4 regions of the Streptosporangium sp. NPDC023615 genome follow, and region 3 is predicted to be linked to each of the others. Evidence: riboswitches for the same ligand, from Rfam matches in the RefSeq annotation. Region 3 holds a riboswitch; each other region holds the start of a gene.
What was found. A riboswitch is a leader RNA that binds a small molecule or an ion and turns the genes downstream of it on or off. The one in region 3 is predicted to bind cyclic di-AMP.
Positions count from the first base shown of each region.

Region 1: it holds a riboswitch for cyclic di-AMP, as region 3 does, so the genes downstream of both, AB0G16_RS07105 (C40 family peptidase) here and AB0G16_RS06265 (NlpC/P60 family protein) in region 3, are expected to answer to the same signal.
Region 2: it holds a riboswitch for cyclic di-AMP, as region 3 does, so the genes downstream of both, AB0G16_RS34920 (CHAP domain-containing protein) here and AB0G16_RS06265 (NlpC/P60 family protein) in region 3, are expected to answer to the same signal.
Region 4: it holds a riboswitch for cyclic di-AMP, as region 3 does, so the genes downstream of both, AB0G16_RS01555 (hypothetical protein) here and AB0G16_RS06265 (NlpC/P60 family protein) in region 3, are expected to answer to the same signal.

Region 1 covers NZ_JBFABE010000006.1:138,956-143,960, reverse strand. The annotation lists gene AB0G16_RS07115 (branched-chain amino acid aminotransferase) at 1-993, opposite strand, end outside; gene AB0G16_RS07110 (3-isopropylmalate dehydrogenase) at 1,169-2,215, opposite strand; cyclic di-AMP (ydaO/yuaA leader) riboswitch at 2,359-2,588, shown strand; gene AB0G16_RS07105 (C40 family peptidase) at 2,576-3,172, shown strand; gene serA (phosphoglycerate dehydrogenase) at 3,725-5,005, opposite strand, start outside.
Region 2 covers NZ_JBFABE010000085.1:16,779-21,783, reverse strand. The annotation lists gene AB0G16_RS34930 (hypothetical protein) at 1-428, opposite strand, end outside; gene AB0G16_RS34925 (oxidoreductase) at 631-1,491, shown strand; cyclic di-AMP (ydaO/yuaA leader) riboswitch at 2,059-2,197, shown strand; gene AB0G16_RS34920 (CHAP domain-containing protein) at 2,217-2,936, shown strand; gene AB0G16_RS34915 (extracellular solute-binding protein) at 3,562-4,914, shown strand; gene AB0G16_RS34910 (sugar ABC transporter permease) at 4,998-5,005, shown strand, end outside.
Region 3 covers NZ_JBFABE010000005.1:175,433-180,437, forward strand. The annotation lists gene AB0G16_RS06255 (RDD family protein) at 301-1,458, opposite strand; gene AB0G16_RS06260 (amino-acid N-acetyltransferase) at 1,675-2,268, opposite strand; cyclic di-AMP (ydaO/yuaA leader) riboswitch at 2,761-2,907, shown strand; gene AB0G16_RS06265 (NlpC/P60 family protein) at 2,997-3,959, shown strand; gene AB0G16_RS06270 (LuxR C-terminal-related transcriptional regulator) at 4,124-4,291, opposite strand; gene AB0G16_RS06275 (cytochrome P450) at 4,914-5,005, shown strand, end outside.
Region 4 covers NZ_JBFABE010000002.1:18,801-23,805, forward strand. The annotation lists gene AB0G16_RS01540 (metal-dependent phosphohydrolase) at 111-707, shown strand; gene AB0G16_RS01545 (DeoR/GlpR family DNA-binding transcription regulator) at 793-1,593, shown strand; gene galT (galactose-1-phosphate uridylyltransferase) at 1,590-2,669, shown strand; cyclic di-AMP (ydaO/yuaA leader) riboswitch at 2,741-2,876, shown strand; gene AB0G16_RS01555 (hypothetical protein) at 2,880-3,854, shown strand; gene AB0G16_RS01560 (RNA ligase RtcB family protein) at 4,215-5,005, shown strand, end outside.

The DNA of each region.
Region 1 (5,005 bases), on a different contig from region 3:
GTCGCCGATCGTCCAGGAGCCGTCGGCGCCCTTGACCGTGCCGACCGGGGTGACGACCGCGGCGGTGCCGCAGGCGAAGACCTCGGTGAGCTCGCCCGACTCGCAGCCGCGTCGCCACTCCTCGATCGACAGGCGCCCCTCCTCGGCACGCAGGCCGAGACCGCCGGCGAGGGCGAGGATGGAGTCGCGGGTGATGCCGGGCAGGAGCGTGCCGGTCAGCGCCGGGGTGAGCAGGCGGTCGCCGTAGACGAAGAACAGGTTCATCCCGCCCATCTCCTCGACGTAGCGGTGCTCGACCGCGTCCAGCCAGACCACCTGGTCACAGCCCTGCTCGACGGCCTGGCGCTGGGCCACGAAGGCCGCGGCGTAGTTGCCGCCGCACTTGGCGAACCCGGTGCCGCCGGGAGCGGCACGGGTGTACTCGGTGGAGAGCCAGACCGAGACGGCCTGGCCCCCGCCGAAGTAGGCCGCCGCAGGGCCGGCGATGACCATGTACCGGTAGGTCCTGGAGGGGTAGTTGACACCGAGCGCGGGCTGCGTGGCGATCATGAAGGGACGCAGGTAGAGGCTGTGTCCCGGCGTGGTGGGGACCCAGTCGCGGTCGGTCTGGACGAGCAGTTCCAGCGACTCGACGAACGTCTCCTCGGGCAGTTCGGGCATGGCCATCCGCAGCGCCGAGGTGTTGAACCGGGCGGCGTTGGCCTCCGGCCGGAAGGTCACGATCGCGCCGTTCTCCTGGCGGTAGGCCTTGAGCCCCTCGAAGAGCTCCTGCGCGTAGTGGAAGACCGAGGTCGCCGGGTCGAGGACGAGCGGCCCGTACGGGGTGAGCCTGGCGTCGTGCCAGCCCCTCCCCTCGGTGTAGTCGATGGAGATCATGTGGTCGGTGAAGACCTGGCCGAACCCCGGGCTCGCCATTACCTGCTCGCGCTCGGCCGTGGTGCGAGCGTGGTCGGAGAGCTGCACGTCGAAGCTGAGCTTCTGAGCGGTGGTCATGACGCGGATCCTTCTCTTGGTGTCTGGCTTACCCTTGCGTCCATTCTGCGTTGGACCGGGTAACGGGAAACTACTGCATCGCTGACGAAATCCGTCAGCGAGGCGGAAAAACCAAAACGCGCCCGGCGGCTCAGGTGAGCCGCCGGGCGCGTCTGGGTCGAGGTGGGCGGCTTCCTCAGCCGGCTACTCGGGCGGTGATGTCGTCGCCGATCTCCCGGGTGGTGCGTCCGGCCCCGCCGGCGGTCCGCCCGGCCAGGTCGTCGGCCACGGCGCGCTCGACGCGGGCGGCCTCGGGGTCCAGGCCCAGGTGGTCCAGGAGCATGGCGACCGACAGGATCGTGGCCGTCGGGTCGGCCTTGCCCTGGCCCGCGATGTCGGGGGCGCTGCCGTGGACCGGCTCGAACATGCTCGGCGCGGTGCGGTCGGGGTTGACGTTGCCGCTGGCCGCCAGGCCGATGCCGCCGGCGATCGCGGCGCCGATGTCGGTGAGGATGTCACCGAAGAGGTTGTCGGTGACGATGACGTCGAAGCGCTCGGGCTGGCCGACGAAGAACATCGAGGCCGCGTCGACGTGGCAGTAGTCGGTGCGGACGTCCGGATACTCCCGGCCGACCCGGTCGAAGGTGCGGGCCCACAGGTCGCCGGCGTAGGTGAGCACGTTGGTCTTGTGGACCAGCGTCAGCTTCCTGCGCGGGCGCGACAGCGCCTTGTCGAAGGCGTAGCGCACCACGCGCTCGACGCCGTACGCGGTGTTGAGCGACTCCTGGGTGGCGATCTCGTGCGGGGTGCCGCGGCGCATCACGCCACCGGCGCCCGCGTAGGGCCCCTCGGTGCCCTCGCGCACGACGACCATGTCGATGTCCTCCGGCCGGGCCCTGCCCAGCGGGGTCTCCACGCCGGGGAAGAGCTTGACCGGCCGCAGGTTCACGTAGTGGTCGAGCGTGAAGCGGAGCTTGAGCAGCAGGTCGCGCTCGAGCACGCCCGGGGGCACGCTGGGGTCGCCGACCGCTCCGAGCAGGATCGCGTCGTACCCGCGCAGCTCCTCCAGGACGCCGTCGGGCAGCGTCTCGCCGGTCTCGTGGTAGCGCTTGGCGCCCAGGTCGTAGGTGGTGGTCTCCACCTTCGTGCCGACCGCTTCGAGAACCTTGAGCCCTTCGGCGACGACCTCGGCGCCGATGCCGTCCCCGGGGATGACCGCCAGGCGGATGTTACGCGAATCCATGCCGTCACCCTACCGGCCCGTCTCGGTGCTTGAACACCGGTCTCATCCCTCGGACACGTTTTCCCTCCGGGAGACCCCTGATCATTTTGTCCAACTTTAGTATATGTTGACCGTTTCATGAGGTTTGGTTATGGTCCTCAGCGTTCAGATTCATGCCTAATTCGTCCGGATCATCCCTTATCGAGATGGACGAAGCCGGGGAACCACTTCTTGCCGGGATCCACCCGGGCCCCGGGAACCCCGCTCCCCGACCGGAGCGCGTTCCCGTCCGCCCGGCCGATCCCTCGGGGCGAGTCGGCGCGCACCCGCGCCGTAGGGCGGCCTCCACGCCCGAGCCCGACAGCTCACCCGGCCGGCCCCATGGAAGGAACGACCCTGTACAGCAAGATCTGCTCTCGCGTCGCGTCCGTACTCGTCGCCGGAACCGCGGTGTTCGCGACCCCGTCCACCGCGTCGGCCGCCTCGCCCCTGCCCGCCCCCGGGCCCGCCGCGCTCGGCATGCCCGCCCTGAAGGGCGCCCTGAGGGCCGCCTCCCTGCGCCCCGCCTGGCAGAAGGCCCTGACCTGGGCCATGTCCAAGCGCGGCACGCCGTACGCCTGGGGCGGCACCGGCCGCGGCGGCTTCGACTGCTCGGGGCTGATGCTCCGCGCCTACGGGGCCGCCGGGATCACGCTGCCCCGCATCGCCTCGGAACAGTACGGGGCGTTCTCGAAGAAGATCGCCTGGAAGGACCTGAGACCCGGGGACCTGGTCTTCTTCCGCGGCCTCGGGCACGTCGGAATGATCACGAAGCCCGGGTACATGGTGCACGCCCCGCGGAGCGGGGACGTGGTCAAGGAGGAGCGGCTCAGCGCCTGGCGGCGCGCCTCCTTCGCCGGCGGGGTGCGCCCGGACCCCGAGGGGGTCGAGCTGACCGAACGGATCGAGCGCGCGACCGGATCCGTCACGGGCCGGTGACCTGCCGTCCGTCACCGGCGGGTGGGCGCCCCTCGTCGCCGGCGGGCGCCGGTCTGCCCGCGGTGGCGTCCGCTCCGCCCGCGGGCGCGTCCGCTCCTCAGCCCCGGGTGGGCGAGCCACCGTTGTCGCGGCGGTCCAGGGCGGTCTGCAGCGCGTCGGACGTCTCGTTCTCGTTCTCGTCCGGGCGGTTCCAGGAATACATCTCGTACATGGCGGATCTCGTCTCGGTCGCGTGTGAGCGGTGAAGGTGGCCGAGACTCCGGTCGGGACTCGGACCGGGCCCGATGTCGCGGTCCGGGTCACGGACCGGCGGACGGAGGGCTCGGAGCCGGCGAGCGCCACGGACACCGTGGCGGGCCGCCGGCCTGCCCCTGTCGGGCCCCGCCGCGGCGGGTGAACGGTGCGAACACCCGGCGCATCCCCATCAGGGTACCCGGCACCGCGGGGACCGTCTCGCCCCGCGTACCCACTTCTCACATGCCGAGACGGCGGGCGGGCGCCGGCGCGACCCCCTCCCGGAGGCGGGGCCGCGCCGGCGCCGTGGCTCGCCCGTCAGTCGGTCAGGTCGACCGAGCGGCCGCTGTCGGCGCCGATCTCCGCGCCGATCTGGTCGATCACGTCGGCCGGGATGGCGGTGTCGACGGTGAGCGCGATCAGGGCCTTGCCGCCCTTGGCGTCCCGGGCCACCTGCATCGAGGCGATGTTGATCGAGTGGTCGCCCAGGATACGGCCGACCACGCCGACGATGCCGGGACGGTCGGTGTAGGTGAAGAAGGACAGGTGGTCGGTCGGCTCGATCTCCATCTGGTAGCCGTTGACCTCGACGATCTTCGTGATCTGCCTCGGCCCGGACAGGGTGCCCGAGACCGAGACCGCGCGGCCGTCGGCGAGCACGCCGCGGACCGTCACCACGTTGCGCCAGTCGGGGCTGTCGGAGCTGGTGATCAGCTCGACCGTGACACCGCGGTCCTTGGCCAGCAGCGGGGCGTTGACGTAGGTGACCGAGTCCTCGACCACGTCGGTGAAGACGCCCTTGAGCGCGGCCAGCTCCAGCACCCGGACGTCGTGGGAGGCGATCTCGCCGCGCACCTCGACGTCGAGCCTGGTGGCGACCTCGCCCGCGAGCGCGGTGAACACCCGGCCGAGCTTCTCGGCCAGCGGCAGGCCCGGCTTGACGTCCTCGGCGACGGCACCGCCCTGGACGTTGACCGCGTCCGGCACGAACTCCCCGGCCAGGGCCAGCTTCACGCTCCGCGCGACCTGCGTGCCGGCCTTCTCCTGGGCCTCGTGGGTGGAGGCGCCCAGGTGCGGGGTGACCACGACCTGGTCCAGCTCGAACAGCGGGCTGTCGGTGACCGGCTCCTTGGGGAACACGTCGATGCCGGCGCCGGCGACGCGGCCCTCCTTGATCGCGGAGTAGAGGGCGTTCTCGTCGATGATGCCGCCGCGGGCGACGTTGATCAGACGCACGTTCGGCTTGACCTGGTGCAGCTCCCGCTCGCCGATGAGACCGATGGTCTCCTTGGACTTGGGCAGGTGCACGGTGATGAAGTCGGCCTCGCGCAGGGCCTCCTCCAGCGAGACCAGGCGGACGCCCATCTGCGCGGCGCGGGCCGGCTGCAGGTAGGGGTCGTAGGCGATCAGCTCGACGCCGAACGGCTGGAGGCGCTGGGCGACCAGCTGGCCGATCTTGCCGAGGCCGAGGATCGCGACGACCTTCTCGTCCAGCTCCACGCCGGTGTACTTCGAGCGCTTCCACTCGCCGCCCTTGAGCGCCGAGTGCGCCTGGGCGACGTTGCGGGCGGAGGCGAGGATCAGGGCCACGGTGTGCTC
Region 2 (5,005 bases), on a different contig from region 3:
CCGCGTGCCCGCAGCAGGGGCGTCCCGAGCCCGCCGGTGATCAGCTCCAGGAGCCTGATCGTGGCCAGGCCGTCGTCGACGATCACGACCCGGCCGGGCGCGGCGGTGAGCCAGCGGAACTGGACCTTGCCGGAGAAGGCGTCGCCCAGCGCCCAGGTACGCCCCCTGGGCGGCCGGGGCATGTCCTGCCGGGCCTCGGCGAGCTCGAGCCCCTCGGGCAGCCGCAGACGCCTCAGCTCGCGTCCCGTGACGGCCAGGGGGCGCAGGCCCGCCCTGGGCACGAGGTGACCGCGCGCGCCGAGCAGCCCGGCATGGTGGGCCTCCACGGCGCAGAGCATCTGCAGCGGGGACTCCACCCAGGCCACGGCCGAACCCTGCTCCCGCGCGTGGTCTCGGCCGTCCTCCACGCCGGGCGATGACCCGTTCACGACCGCCACACCGTAACCCGGCGGCCTTACCGGCCCGGGAACTGCGGGTGAACAGCGAACCACGCGCACCCATTCGTGATCTTGCGTGGCTTTGCCGCGGAAGAGGGAGCCGTTCCGTACACTTCCCGTATTCGAAGATCCACGCCGGGGACCGGTGGGCGGGCCGCGGCCGCACGGCGGCGGGGCGGGAGAGGGGCGAGCCATGTGGACGGCCGAGGAGATACCCGACCTGACCGGCCGCACGGCGGTGGTCACCGGGGCGAGCGGCGGCATCGGCGTGCCGACGGCGCTGGAGCTGGCCAGGCACGGGGCCAGGGTCGTGCTGACCGCCCGTGACCCCGGGCGGGGCCGGGACGCGCTGGAGGCGATCAGGGCGAAGGTCCCGGGGGCGGCGGTCGAGGTGGGCGCGCTCGACCTGGCCGACCTGCGTTCGGTGCGCGCCTTCGCCGGGACGGTCGGCGGGCCGCTGGACCTGCTGGTCAACAACGCCGGGCTGGGACCGATGCCCCGGGGGACGACCGCCGACGGTTTCGAGACGCAGTTCGGCGTCAACCACCTGGGGCACTTCGCCCTGACCGGCCTGCTGATGCCGCGCCTGCTGGCCGCCCCGGCGGCCCGGGTGGTCACGGTCTCCAGCGGCGCGCACGCCTTCGGGGAGATCGACTTCGACGATTTGGGCCTGGAACGCCGCTACGGCTCGTGGGCCGCCTACGGCCGTTCCAAACTGGCCAACCTGCTGTTCGCCCTGGAGCTGCAGCGCCGTGCCGAGGCCTCGGGGGCGGCCCTGCTCAGCCTGGCGGCCCACCCCGGCACGACCGCCACCGGCATCCTGAGGACGGGCCGCCCCCTCAACGCCCTGATGCGCCTGTTGCTGCGATCGCCCGCCAAGGGCGCCCTGCCCTCCCTGTACGCCGCCACCTCCCCCGAGGCCGAGGGCGGCCAGTACGTCGGCCCCGGGCCCCGGGTGTTGCGCCCCTCCGCCCGGGCGATGGACCCGGCGGTGGCGGCGCGCCTGTGGGAGGTGTCGGAGGAGCTGACCGGCGTACGGTTCGCCGAAACCTGAGGACGGCCGCTGAGGACGGCCGCTGAGGACGCTCACGCGTCGCCCGGCGACCGGCGGGGAAGGGCCTTGGAGAGGTTTCGCAGAGGTTCCGGGAAGCATTGAAGAGATTTTGAGTAGGATTTAAGAAAGATCGTCCGGGGCTCCCCGAGTTTTTACCATCGAATGCCAGTTCGATGAAACGTATGCACGGTGACCTTCGGGACGGGCGACCCGTCCCCCTCCCGGGGACCCCGGTCCGCGCGCGGGCAGACGAGGAGCCCTCGCCGGATCGCCGGGGACAGCGGGGTTCCCCGCCTGCCCGGCCGGGGAGGCTCGGCCTCGGACAGGGGCACGAGAAGGTCGCGAGAAGGGTGATCCTTCCCCTCGCTCCCTCCCGGGAACACCCCCCTCTACCCGCCTGACCAGGGCCTACTACCAACTAATGGCAATGTGTCCTGCTTGTAATCGTCTGTCTGCATGACGTACGTTCGTCCCGTTCATGGCAAATGTCTAGGTCTATCAAGGTCTGAGCATTGCCGTCACATTGCCCGACCGTGTCTCGTCGAGGCGGACCCCCTCCGCCCCCGGTGAGCACGGCCGCCGAATCCGCGAGGTCTGCGGAACCGGGGAACCACGTTCCTGGGGTGAATCAACGCATCCGTGCGTCGTAGGGCACTTCCCAGCCCGAACCCGTCAGCTAACCCGGTAGGCGGCATGGAAGCGACGCAAGGAGTCGAACCCCCATCATGACCGAGCACCGCCTCACCCCCACCCCCACCCCCACCGTTTCCCGCCTGGCACGCATCCTGCTCGGCGCCTCCGTCGTCCTCGGCGCCGGGGTCCTGGGCCCCGCCGCCCTGGCCGACGACCACACCGCCCTGACCCCTCCCGCCGACACCAGGACCGCGGAGGTCTCGCAGGACGCCGGGTCCGCCAGGACCCCCCTGGAGATCGCGGCCCAGCGGCTTCCCAAGGTCACGGCCGCACAGGTGCTGAACCTGGCCGCCCAGCAGATCGGCGTCCGGGAGAACTCCATGGGCGGCGGGACCAAGTTCCACCAGTGGTACATGTCCTCACCCCGCGCCCAGGAGACCGCCGCCCGCGACGGAGGCAACGTCTACGGCTACGCCAACGCCCCCTGGTGCGCGATGTTCGTGTCCTGGGTCGGCGAGATGGCGGGCATCCGGCCCACGATGGGCTGGGACGCCTACACCGTCACCCACGCCAGGTGGTTCGCGGAGAACGGCCACTGGGGCACCGTCCCCACCCCCGGCGCCGTCGTCTACTTCGACTGGGAGGGCGGCAAGAGCATCGACGGGATCGACCACGTCGGCTTCGTCAAGCACGACAACGGGGACGGCACGATCACCACGATCGAGGGCAACACCGGCAACGGCAACGTCGAGCAGCGCATCCGGCCCGTCTCCCAGGTCGCCGGCTACGGCTACCCGGTCTACGCCGGCTGACCCCTCCCCCGGCCCGCATCCTCCCCGCCCGATCCCGATCCACCGCCGGTCGGGATCGCGGCCCGTCCCGCCGCCCACGCCCGTCTCCCGCCGCCGGGGACGGGCCTCGCCGTGCACGCCCGTCACCCCTTCCACGCGGTACCGTCATCGTGGCCCCAGAGGACCCCGCTCGCACGGGCCCACCGTTCCCGTACGGGCACGAGGGCACGGGGTCGTGACCACACGACGGCAGGGCGACACGACCACGCGGCGACGCGGCGACGCGGCGCGTGACCGCATGTTGACACGGCGGCACGGCGGCACGGCCCTGTTCCGGATCGCACCTGGAGGGGCCGTGTGTCGGGAGCGCGCGAAATGCCCTGACTGTATGCCCGTGTGATGGGAGCGCTCCCAAAACCCTATATGGGATGTATATCACCATTTAGGGCGTCTAGACCCCGCGAAACGCCTCGCGTGTAACGGTTACGTTTCGGCGTATTGACGTCCTGGACGCCCATCGTCCACTCTTCGTGGGAGCGCTCCCAAAGCACATTGAGGAAAGACCACATCGTGAGACCGCGTTGTCGGGGCCGGTGCGCGATGTCATCTCCCAATGATTCGGGCGACCACCTGAGAGGGGTCCGGAATGTTTAACAACAAGCGGCAGGGCAAGCTGGCCGCCGTAGCGGTCATGGCGGCCACCGCCCTGGCCATCACGTCGTGCGGTTCCAGCGAGCCCGCCACGCCTCCCGCGGCCGGCGGTTCCTCCGCCGCCGCGGCGGAGCCGGTGACGATCACGGTGCACACCTTCGGAGGTGGCGAGAACTTCGGCTACGACAAGGCCGTGGAGACCTGGAACGCCGCTCACCCGAACATCCAGGTCAAGTACCAGAACCTGACCGACCGGTTCGAGGACGTCTACCTGCCGCAGCTGCTCCAGCGCCTCCAGGCGAACAGCGGCGCGGCCGACATCATCGCCCTGGACGAGGGCGCGATGGGCCTCATGAAGGCTCGCCCGCAGTTCTTCACCGACCTGGCCCAGTACGGGCTGGACAGCCGCAAGGCCGACTTCCCCGCGGCCAAGTGGGACAACGGCATCAACGCCGACGGCAAGCTCTTCGCCCTGGGCACCGACATCGGCGGCATGACCATGTGCTACCGCAAGGACCTGTTCGAGAAGGCGGGCCTGCCCAGCGAGCGCGAAGAGGTCGGCAAGCTCTGGCCGGACTGGAACGCCTTCATGGAGGTCGGCAAGAAGTTCCAGGCCGCCAACCCCGGCAAGAGCGACCCCAAGTTCCTCGACGGCCCGAACACGCTCTACAACGTGATCCTGTCGCAGGAGGCGCCGAAGAACGGCAACGTCGCCTACTTCGACAAGGAGAACAAGCTCGTCATCGAGTCCAACCCGGCCATCAAGACCTCCTTCGACACGGTGAAGAGCTTCAGCGAGGCGGGCCTGACCGCCAAGCTCGCCTCCTTCACCCCGCCGTGGAACGCCGCCATCAAGAAGGGCGGCTTCGCGACCATGGGCTGCCCGGCCTGGATGCTCGGCGTGGTCTCCGGCGCGGCCGGTGAGGGCAACAAGGGCAAGTGGGACGTCGCGGCGGTTCCCGGCGGCGCCGGCAACTGGGGCGGCTCCTACCTGGCCGTGCCCAAGCAGAGCAAGCACCCCAAGGAGGCCGCCGAGGTCCTGAACTACCTCACCGGCAAGGAGGGCCACGTCATGGCCTTCCAGGAGGCCGCGGCCTTCCCGAGCTCCATCCCCGCCCAGCAGGACCCCGCGGTCGCCGACCTGAAGAACGAGTTCTTCAACGACGCCCCGACCGGCAAGATCTTCGGTGAGTCGGTCAAGGACCTGCTGCCGGTCTTCCTCGGCGAGAAGCACGCCCAGGTCAAGACCTCGGTGGAGAAGGTCCTGGAAGGCATGGACCAGGGTTCCGTCCCCTACGGCGAGGCCTGGACCAGGTTCATCGAGGCCGGCGTCAAGGCAGCGGGCTGATCCCCCTCCCGACCCGCATCGGCCCGGCGGCGGTGACCCCGCCGCCGGGCCGGTCGTCTGCCCCGGCTGAAAGGCTCTGATCGATGACACT
Region 3 (5,005 bases):
GGACGTGAAAAGGCGCGGAAGGCGCGCGAAGGGCGCCGGGGAACGCGTATGTGAAGGTCCGCGGACGAGGGCCGGCGCGTGGGGCCGTGCGTGGGGCCGTGCGTGGGGCCGTGCGTGGGGCCGTGCGTGGGGCCGTGCGCGCGGAGGGTCGAGCGTGAGGGACGGCGCGCGGGAACGGGTCGGGGAGGGACCGGGAACGGGTCGGGGAGGGGGCGAAGAGCCGCGCGGGCTCCGTGCCGGAGGGTCCGGGTACGAAAAACGGGACCGGCGGCCGAGCCGCCGGTCCCGTCGTCCGGGGAATTACTTGATCTTCACGACGACCGTGTCGGCCACCTTGTCGTGCAGCGCCTGGTGCAGGGGCTGGTCCCACAGCTGCCACAGGACGTTCACGAGGGTGAAGAGTCCGACGATCAGGTCCAGGAAGGTCGGCCCCCAGGTCAGGAACTGCGGGCCGATGAACACAGCGGTACGCTTGAGCGCGGCCTCGGTGCCGAGCCCGCCGGGCGGCAGGACGGAGCCGACGGGGACGACCTTGATGCCCATGACCATCTTGCCGACGGTCTGCCCGCCCCGCTTGAGCATGAAGAACTCGTAGGCGAAGTAGAGCCCCGCGCTGATCAGCGTGCTGATCACGGTGATGGCGGAGGTGGCCCCGGAGTCGATACCACCGGTGCCACCGGTGCCGACGATGATCGCGCCGAGCACGAGGCCCAGGATGAGGCCGATGACCAGGCCCACCACGAGCATGATGGCTATGTCGACGATGCGCGCCACCAGGCGCTGCCACCACTCGGCGAGCGGCGCGGGAGCGCCGGGCACGCCGCTGTACGGCTGCCCGTAGCCCTGCTGGCCGTAGCCCTGCTGCCCGTAGGCCGGCTGCTGGCCGTAGCCCTGCTGCCCGTAGTCCGGCTGCTGGCCGTAGCCCTGCTGGCCGTACGTCGGCTGCTGCCCGTAGGAGGGCTGGCCGTAGTCCGGCTGCTGGCCGTAGGAGGGCTGGGAGGCCTGCTGCCCGTAGGGCTGCTGGCCGTAGCCCTGCTGCCCGTAGTCCGGCTGCTGGCCGTAGCCACCGGCCCCGCCCTGCTGACCGTAGGAGGGCTGCTGACCGTAGCCGCCCGTGCCGCCCTGCTGGCCGTAACCGCCCGTGCCGCCTGTGCCGCCCTGCTGACCGTAGCCGGGCTGCTCGTGCGAGGACTGGCCGTAACCGCCCGTCCCGCCCTGCTGGCCGTAGCCGCCCGTGCCGCCCGTGCCGCCCTGCTGACCGTAGCCGGGCTGGCCGTAGGAGGGCTGCTCGTGCGAGGACTGACCGTAGCCGCCCTGCTGACCGTAGCCGCCCGCTCCGCCCTGCTGGCCGTAGCCCTGCTGCCCGTAGTCGGGCTGCTGGCCGTAACCCTGCTGGCCGTAGCCCTGGGCCTGTCCGGGACCGGTGTTCGGCTGTGAGGCCTCCGACCGATATCCCACGACCGTTACGTCGGGGTCGAGCCCGCCAGCGCCTCGACCCGCGTTGTGCTGTCCGTATTCCGGCTGCCCCGACGGTGTGCGATCGCGGTCGGGATCATCCTGTGGATACGGCGGCTGTCCGGTGCTCACCGCGTCACCTCACTTAGAATGCGCATGTGGCAGATGTCAGACGCACATGCTTGCTGCAGCACAAGGTATCGACATAGGAAAGAACAGTCACCTTTCCCCCTTGTCAGGTCCCAAGTCACTCGCGTCGGGCTCACGTGTCAGATGCAGCAGCATCCGGGTGTTGCCCAGGGTGTTGGGCTTGACGTGCTCCAGATCCAGGAACTCCGCGACGCCCTCGTCGTAGGAGGCGAGGAGCTCGGCGTAGACCTCCGGGGCGACGGGCGTGCCCTGGATCTCCCTGAAACCGTGCCGGGCGAAGAACTCGACCTCGAACGTCAGGCAGAAGACCCGGCGCAGGCCGAGCTCGACGGCGGTGCGCAGCAGCGCGGAGACGATCCGGTGCCCGATTCCCGCCCCCCTGCGGGCCGGATCGACCGCGACGGTGCGGATCTCGGCCAGATCCTCCCAGAGGACGTGCAGCGCCCCGCAGCCGACCACCTCCCCCTGCTCGTCGGTGGCGACCCAGAACTCCTGGACGTCCTCGTACAGCGTGACCGTGGCCTTCTCCAGCAGGCGCGGCCCCGCGCCGCCGTAGGTGTCGACCAGGCGCCGGACGGCGCGGACGTCCGGGGTGCGGGCTCGCCGGACGGTGATCCCGGCGGCCTCCGCGACCGCGACGGCGACCGGGCCGTCCCGCTCCACGCCCTCCCCGGAGCCGTGCCCCGGCCTGGCCTCGCGCCCGTTCCCGGCCCCGTTCCCGGGTCCCGCCTCGCGTTCGGCACCCGGCCCCGCCTCGCGTCCGGCACCGGCGGGGGCGTGCGTGACCGGCGTCGGAGACTGTTCCGCAACCTGCTCCATGACCGATCAGCGTACGTGCTCGCCGACCTTCGATTACGGCTCACCCCTAACTCCCGCACCACCCCTCCCATGTGACCCTTGGTAGCGGCATTACCACGCTGAGCACGGGAGGCCTCGGTGTGTCGCATTTCATCTTCGGTACGGTTCCGGAGCTGGGCCGACCGTCACGGGACCCGCGAAGCAGCAGGCAAAGGCCGCGCAAAGGCAACAATGATCATTATGAGATGTGATCCGTCCGTGACATTTCAGTTGCGAAACCTCTACTGAATTCAGGGTTCTGGTTGAGCAGGAACCACGCTTCGACTAATCTCCGTGCTCGATGTCAGAGACGTGAAAAAGCCTGACCCGCCGAATCTTCCGCAGGGAGAACCGGGGACCCACCGTGTCCTTGGGGGTGAATCCGAGTGCCACCGGCGCACCCGGTAGGGCTGCCTCCGGCCCGAACCCGTCAGCTAACCCGGTAGGCGGCCGAGGAGAGGAGTCCATTGGTGAAGCGCACGCGCGACCGCGGAGACGGGGCAGGCGGCGACGCCCGCCGTCCACGACGCGCACCGCGAGGGCTCCGCCGCCGCATGGCGGTCATCGGCCTGGCGTTCGCCACCCTCACCCTGGGCACCCCGCTGCTCCCGGCCACGGCCGACCCGGAGCCCAGCCTCAAGCAACTGGCCGAGCAGGCCGAGAAACTGCACAACGAGATCGAGACGCTCGCCGAGCAGTACAACGGCGAGCGGGTCAAGCTCAAGCAGGCCCAGCGGGCCGCGGACAGCGCCGAGAAGACCCTCGCCACCAGCGAGTCCGAGCTGGAGTCGCGGCGGGCCAAGGCCGCGCTGCTGGCACAGAGCAGCTACATGTCGGGCGGCCTGCACTCCGGTCTCGTCCTCACCCAGACCTCGGACCCCGACGCCTTCCTCGACCAGGCCACCACCACCTACGCCCTGCAGCAGCGCCAGAGCGAGGAGGTCGCCCAGGTGGGCCGGGCGATCGAGGCCGCCGAGCGGGCCCAGGCCGGCGCCAAGGCCAGGACCTCCGAGGTCAAGAAGCTGCTGTCGCAGATCGACGCCAAGCGCACCAAGATCGAGCGCCTGGTCTCGCGGGTGGAGAGCGACCTGTTCAAGGAGGTGCGCTCGCAGGCCGTCGGCAACCGGGGCGCCCGGGTGAAGGTCGACGCCCCCATCGTGGGCAGCGGCAAGGGGGCGGAGGCCGCCCGCTGGGCGCTGACCCAGCAGCTCAAGCCGTACGTGTGGGGCGCCGAGGGGCCCAACTCCTTCGACTGCTCCGGACTGGTCATGTGGGCCTACCAGAAGGTCGGGATCAGCCTGCCCCACTACACCGGCGACCAGTGGACGGCGGGCACGCGCGTCTCCAGAAGCCAGTTGCGCCCGGGCGACCTGGTCTTCTTCTACTCCGACCTGCACCATGTCGGGATCTACATCGGCGCGGGCCTGATGGTCCACGCGCCCCGGACCGGTGACGTCATCCACATCACCACGATCGACAACCGGCCCTTCGTGGGAGGCGTGCGCGTCGCCGGGTGACCGGGTGACCGGGTTGTCGGTGACCGGGTTGTCGGCGACCGGGTTGTCGGCGACCGGCGAGCCGGGTGGCCGCCGGAGCGGACGGGGGCGGGACGGCCGGGGGCCGAGGCGGCCGGGACGGGCGGCCAGATCAGGCGGCCAGATCAGGCGGCTAGATCAGGCGGCTAGATCAGGCGGCGGCGAGCCGCCCAGGCCACGGCCTCGATCGCGGTGGCGACTCCGATGCGGTCACAGATGCCCCTGAGCCTGCGCCTGACGGTCCGGCCGCTGATGTCGAGCCTGCGGCCCACCCGATCCACGGTGACGCCCTTGGCGAGCTCTGCCAGCAGCACGAGGTCGTCCTCACTGAGACCGATATCCCCCGTGCCCAGGGGGCTGTCGCCATGGCGTGAATCCACTTCGGGATATGCCATCAAGAGTCACTCCCCCCACTCTGGAAACCGGGCCTAAGGCGTCAGGAATGATTACCACCCGCCAGGAACGGTAAACGCCTTGTTCAAAGGTCGTCAAGTTCAACCCTTCACGGCGCATCCACACTATTGACATAGCAGGCTATACGTGAAGTACTCAGGATATGTCAGCGCCTTTGCGCTTAAGTCACACCCAGAGGTGGGCGCGGACCCCCGACCGTCCCCTGCCTGCGACGACGGGCCTGCCCACAGAACAAGATTTCGTCGGCACGACCGGTCCCGCCGCACCCCGGAGGCCGGATCCGCGAGGGGCGTGCCCTCCCGCATTTTCCGGGATACCCGCCCTCGCGCCCGCGGCGGGGTGGCGATCACAAGCCCCGTCCCCTTGACTACGTCGCGCAAAAAACCATGAAATGGTAGGACTGTGGCCGCCTTTGCGAAATTTGCGAGGTGTCATGCGCGATCACTCCTGCATCGGGATATTGGCCCTACTAGAAAGGGTTTCTGCACTCTGCAGAAACTCGCCCACATTGCACGGAGGATCGTGAGCACCGCCGTTTCCGACCTGCTGGGATTCGACCCCTTCGCCCCGGGGTTCACCCGGGCGCCGTACGAGCACTATCGCCGGTTGCGGAA
Region 4 (5,005 bases), on a different contig from region 3:
GCCGGAACCGCCTCCGACCGGGCCCCTCGGCCGGAACCGCCTCCGATCGGGCCGTCCCCGGCCGGGCTCCCGGCGCGGACGGCGACCCGCCCACCCCTAGGCTCCCTGGCATGAGCGAGAAGCTGATGACCCGCTGGCGGGCCCTGGCCGGTCCCGGAGCCGAGCGGCTCGGCCGCGAACTGATCGCCCGCTACGAGGAGCCGCACCGCAGGTACCACACGACCGCCCACCTGGAGGCGGTCCTCGCCGGGGTCGACGCCCTGGCGGGCCACGCCGAGCACCCGGACCTGGTGCGGATGGCGGCCTGGTTCCACGACGCCGTCTACGACCCCCGGCGCGGCGACAACGAGGAGCGCAGCGCCCGGCTGGCCGAGCGCGCGCTGCCCGGGACGGGGCCGGCCCCCGAGGCGGTGGCCACGGTCGCCCGGCTGGTCAGGCTGACCCTCACCCACGACCCGGCGCCGGGCGACGCCGACGGGGCCGTGCTCTGCGACGCGGACCTGGCGATCCTGGGCGCGCCCGAGGAGGTCTACGCCGCCTACGCCGCGGCCGTACGCGAGGAGTACGCCTTCGTCCCCGACGAGGCGTTCAGGACGGGCAGGGCGGCGGTGCTGCGCTCGTTGCTCGAGCTTCCGGCGATCTTCCACGTCGCCGGGCCGGAGCGGGAGGCGCGCGCCAACATCGAGGCGGAGCTTGGGCGATTGTGAGCGGACGGTCCACCATGTTCCAACAACCACCCCGGCCATCGCCGTGGTAATTTGGGGAAATCTGGTGGATTAAGGGGAGTGGACGATGCTGGCCCAGCAGCGGCAGCAGGCGATCCTGGAGAAGGTCCGCGGCACCGGCGGGGTCAGGGTCGCCGATCTGGTCCGGGAGCTCGGCGTCTCCGACATGACGATCAGGCGCGACCTGGAGGTGCTCGCCGAGCGGGGACTGGTGGAGAAGGTCCACGGCGGCGCCACCGCCGCCGGTCCCGGTTCCACCGAGGAGCCGGGCTTCACCGCCAAGTCGGTGCGCCAGCAGGCGGAGAAGGAGACGATCGCCCGCAGCGCCGCGGGGCTCGTCCGGCCCGCCACCGCCGTCGCGCTCTCCGCGGGCACCACGACCTGGACGCTCGCCCACCACCTGGTCGACGTGCCCGAGCTGACCGTGATCACCAATTCGGTCCGGATCGCCGACGTCTTCCACCGCTCCCCCAGGGCCGACCGCACGGTGGTGCTGACCGGCGGGGTCCGCACCCCCTCCGACGCGCTGGTCGGCCCGGTCGCGGTCTCGGCGATCCGCCGTCTGCACGTCGACACCCTCTTCCTCGGCGTGCACGGGATGAGCGCCCGCGCCGGGTTCACCACGCCCAACCTGCTGGAGGCGGAGACCGACCGGGAGCTGGTCGCCTCCGCCCGCCGCCTGGTGGTGACCGCCGACCACACCAAGTGGGGCACGGTCGGCATCAGCACGATCGCCGAGCTGGCCGAGGCGCACATCGTGGTCACCGACTCCGGCCTGCCCGACGAGGCGCGCGAGGAGCTCGCCGCCTCGGCCGGCGAGCTGATCATCACAGAACCTCAGCAGGAGAGCGAGATCGCCACCCGATGAAACGCACCGTCACCCACCTGGCCGACGGCCGGGAGCTGTTCTACTTCGACCGGCGCGACGACGCGGACCGGAGCGCGATCGACGAGCGCGACCTGCCGCCCCGCCCCGCCGCCTCCGAGCTGCGCTACGACCCGCTGACCGAGGAGTGGATCGCGGTGGCCGGCCACCGGCAGGGCCGCACCTTCCTGCCCCCGACCAGCGAGTGCCCGCTCTGTCCGTCCAGGCCGGGCAACCTCACCGAGGTCCCCTCCCCCGACTACGACGTGGTGGTCTTCGAGAACCGCTTCCCCTCGTTCTCGGACCAGCCGGGCGAGTACCCGCAGCCGGGCGGGCTGAGCGAGGTCCGGCCCGGGGTCGGCCGCTGCGAGGTGGTCTGCTTCACCTCCGAGCACGACTCCTCGTTCTCCCGGCTGTCGCCCGAGCGGGTCGAGCTGGTCATGGAGGCCTGGATCGACCGTACGGCCGAGCTGTCGGCCCTGCCCGGGGTCGAGCAGGTCTTCTGCTTCGAGAACCGGGGCGCGGAGATCGGCATCACCCTGGCCCACCCGCACGGGCAGATCTACGCCTACCCCTACGTGACCCCGCGCACCAGGCTGACCCTGGCGGCGGCCGGGCGGTACCGGGAGCGGACCGGAGGCGACCTGTTCGCCGACGTCCTCGCCTCCGAGCGGGAGGCCGGGGTGCGGGTGGTGGCCTCCAACGAGCACTGGACGGCGTTCGTCCCGGCGGCGGCGCGCTGGCCGGTCGAGGTCCACCTCTACCCGCACCGGCGGGTCCCCGACCTGGCCGGTCTCCAGGCCGCCGAGCGGGCGGCGTTCGGACCGCTCTACACCGACGTGCTGCGCCGTCTCGACGGGCTCTTCGACATGCCGATGCCCTATATCGCGGCCTGGCACCAGGCGCCGGTCGACACCGGCCGCGACCTGTCGTACGCGCACCTGGAACTGTTCAGCATCCGCCGCGCGCCGAACAAGCTGAAGTATCTCGCCGGATCGGAATCGGCCATGGGGGCCTTCGTGAACGACGTGCTGCCCGAGCAGACAGCACATCTCCTGCGCTCCATTGTCACGAACTGATCACCGATGGGTCTCGTTTGATGTCGCGTGACCTGGGGTTTACCACTACTATCCTTCCCACATCGGCTGTAGTCGCCGATACGCCTAATCCCAGGCGCCTCGCCCGGGAGCCGGGGAACCACCGCACCTGGGGTGAAACCACTTCGGTGGAAGGGCGTCTCCAGCCCGAACCCGTCAGCTAACCCGGTAGGCGGAAGGAGAGGAGAGTACGTGGCGGCCTCGCCCCCCACGTTCCGCCGCCATGCCGCTCTGGTCCTCTGCCTGAGCTCGATCGCCGCGTTCACCCTCGGCGCCCCCACCGCCGGGAGCGCCGACCCCAAGCCGACCGAGGCCGAGCTCCGCGCCGAGCTGGTCAAGCTCAACAAGAAGGTCGACGCGCTGATCGAGACCTACGCGGCCACGCGCGAGTCCCTCGGCAAGGCCGAGAAGGGCGAGGCCGTGGCCAGGCAGAACCTGCGCAGGGCCGAGGAGGTCTTCGACGAGAACGCCAGGCAGGTCAACGCCATCGTCCAGCTCCAGTACCAGAGCGGCATGGGCGGCCTGCCCGGCCTGCTGTTCTCCGAGGACATGAGCGGGGCGGCGGTGATGGAGCAGCTCGCCGCCGAGCAGAGCGCCCGGCTGAAGGGGTTCGCCGACAGCGTGGAGCGCAGGAGGAAGGCCACCGAGACGGCCTCCCGGCTGGCCGACGAGATCATCAAGGAGGCCAAGGAGGTCCAGGAGCAGCGCAAGGAGGCCGAGGAGGTGATCGAGGACATCAAGGACAGGCTCGACCGGCTGGTCCCCACCGGTTCCGGTCGCCGCTCCGACGGCAGCTGGGCCCCGCAGTTGCCCACGGGCGCCGACAACATCACCGACCGGACCCGGATCATGCGCGACGCGATCAGGAGGCGTTTCGACCTGCCGTACTCGGTCGGCTGCTACCGGGCCGCGAACGACGGCGGCGAGCACCCGCTGGGCCGCGCCTGCGACTTCATGATGAGCGCCGGCGGCACGATGCCCTCGGCCGCCAACCTCAGGCTCGGCGACGAGATCGCCGCCTGGGCCATCAAGAACAAGGCCAGGCTCGGCGTGAAGTACGTGATCTGGCGGCAGCGCATCAACCACGGCTCCGGCTGGCGGGTCATGTCCAACCGCGGCGGCGTCACCGCCAACCACTTCGACCACCCGCACATCTCGATGTACTGAGCGGCCGGACCTCCGGCCCGTGGTGACGCCTTTACCGGGCATGTCCAGGGCACCTGGCGGAGGCCTCGTTCGATGATCTTCGGCAGGTACGCGGCGAGGTGAGGGCCGGCGCGAGCCCGGGAGATCACATCTGCTCGCCGTGGTCTCCACAGTGCCGGCCGCGTCGGCGCACACGGCGTGAGACGGCGGTGAGCACGGGCATACCGGTCCACGCGACCGAAAATCGCTTGCCCCGGACGGCAGGGCTCGGGGAACGTGGTGTCCATGACGCTCTGACGGACAGCACCCCTCACCCCGCGATGCCACGGCGCCGACGCGCCCCGTGACGCTGCCCGCCCACACCTTCTCGAGAGAGCCTCCTTGTCTCAGCGACCCTCCCGGCAGGAGTCCCCGCCACCGTCCCCGGCGGCCGCGGGCCCGGCCACCGTCACCGTGTTCGCCTCCCCCGCGAGCTGGATCGAGTCCGACGCCCTCGCGCAGTGCCACCAGGTGGCCGCCCTCGACGGCATGACGCGCGTCGCCGCCATGCCGGACCTGCACCCCGGCAAGGGCGCCCCCATCGGGGCCGCCATGACCTCCACCGTGCTGTACCCGTTCCTGGTGGGATCCGACATCGGGTGCGGCATCGCCGTGTTCCCCATCAGGCTCAAGCGCGCCGTACCCGAGAGGCTCGCCGCCCGGTTCCCCGACCTCGATCGCGCGCTGGATCCCGAGCGCGACGCCGACGACCCGGTCTGGGCCGTCGTGAAGGGCGACATCCCCGCCGGTCACGTCGAGGGCCTCGGGACGGTCGGCCGGGGCAACCACTTCGTCGAGCTGGCGCGGATCGGGACCGTCCTCGAACCGGACCACGCGAGCCGTCTCGGAGTCGCCGAGGGCGACCTGGTCCTCGTCGTCCACAGCGGTTCCCGGGGGCTGGGCGAACGGATCCTGCGGGCGCACACCGAGGTCCACGGCGCGGGGCCCGCCCCCGACCCCGGCGCCTACCTGGCGATGCACGACGACGCCGTACGCTGGGGATCGCTCAACCGGCGGCTGATGGCCGCCCGGGTCGCCCACGCCCTGGGGGCCGAGCCCGCCGAGCCGATCGTCGACCGGTGCCACAACCTGGTCGAGATCCGCGACGGGCTCTACCTGCACCGCAAGGGGGC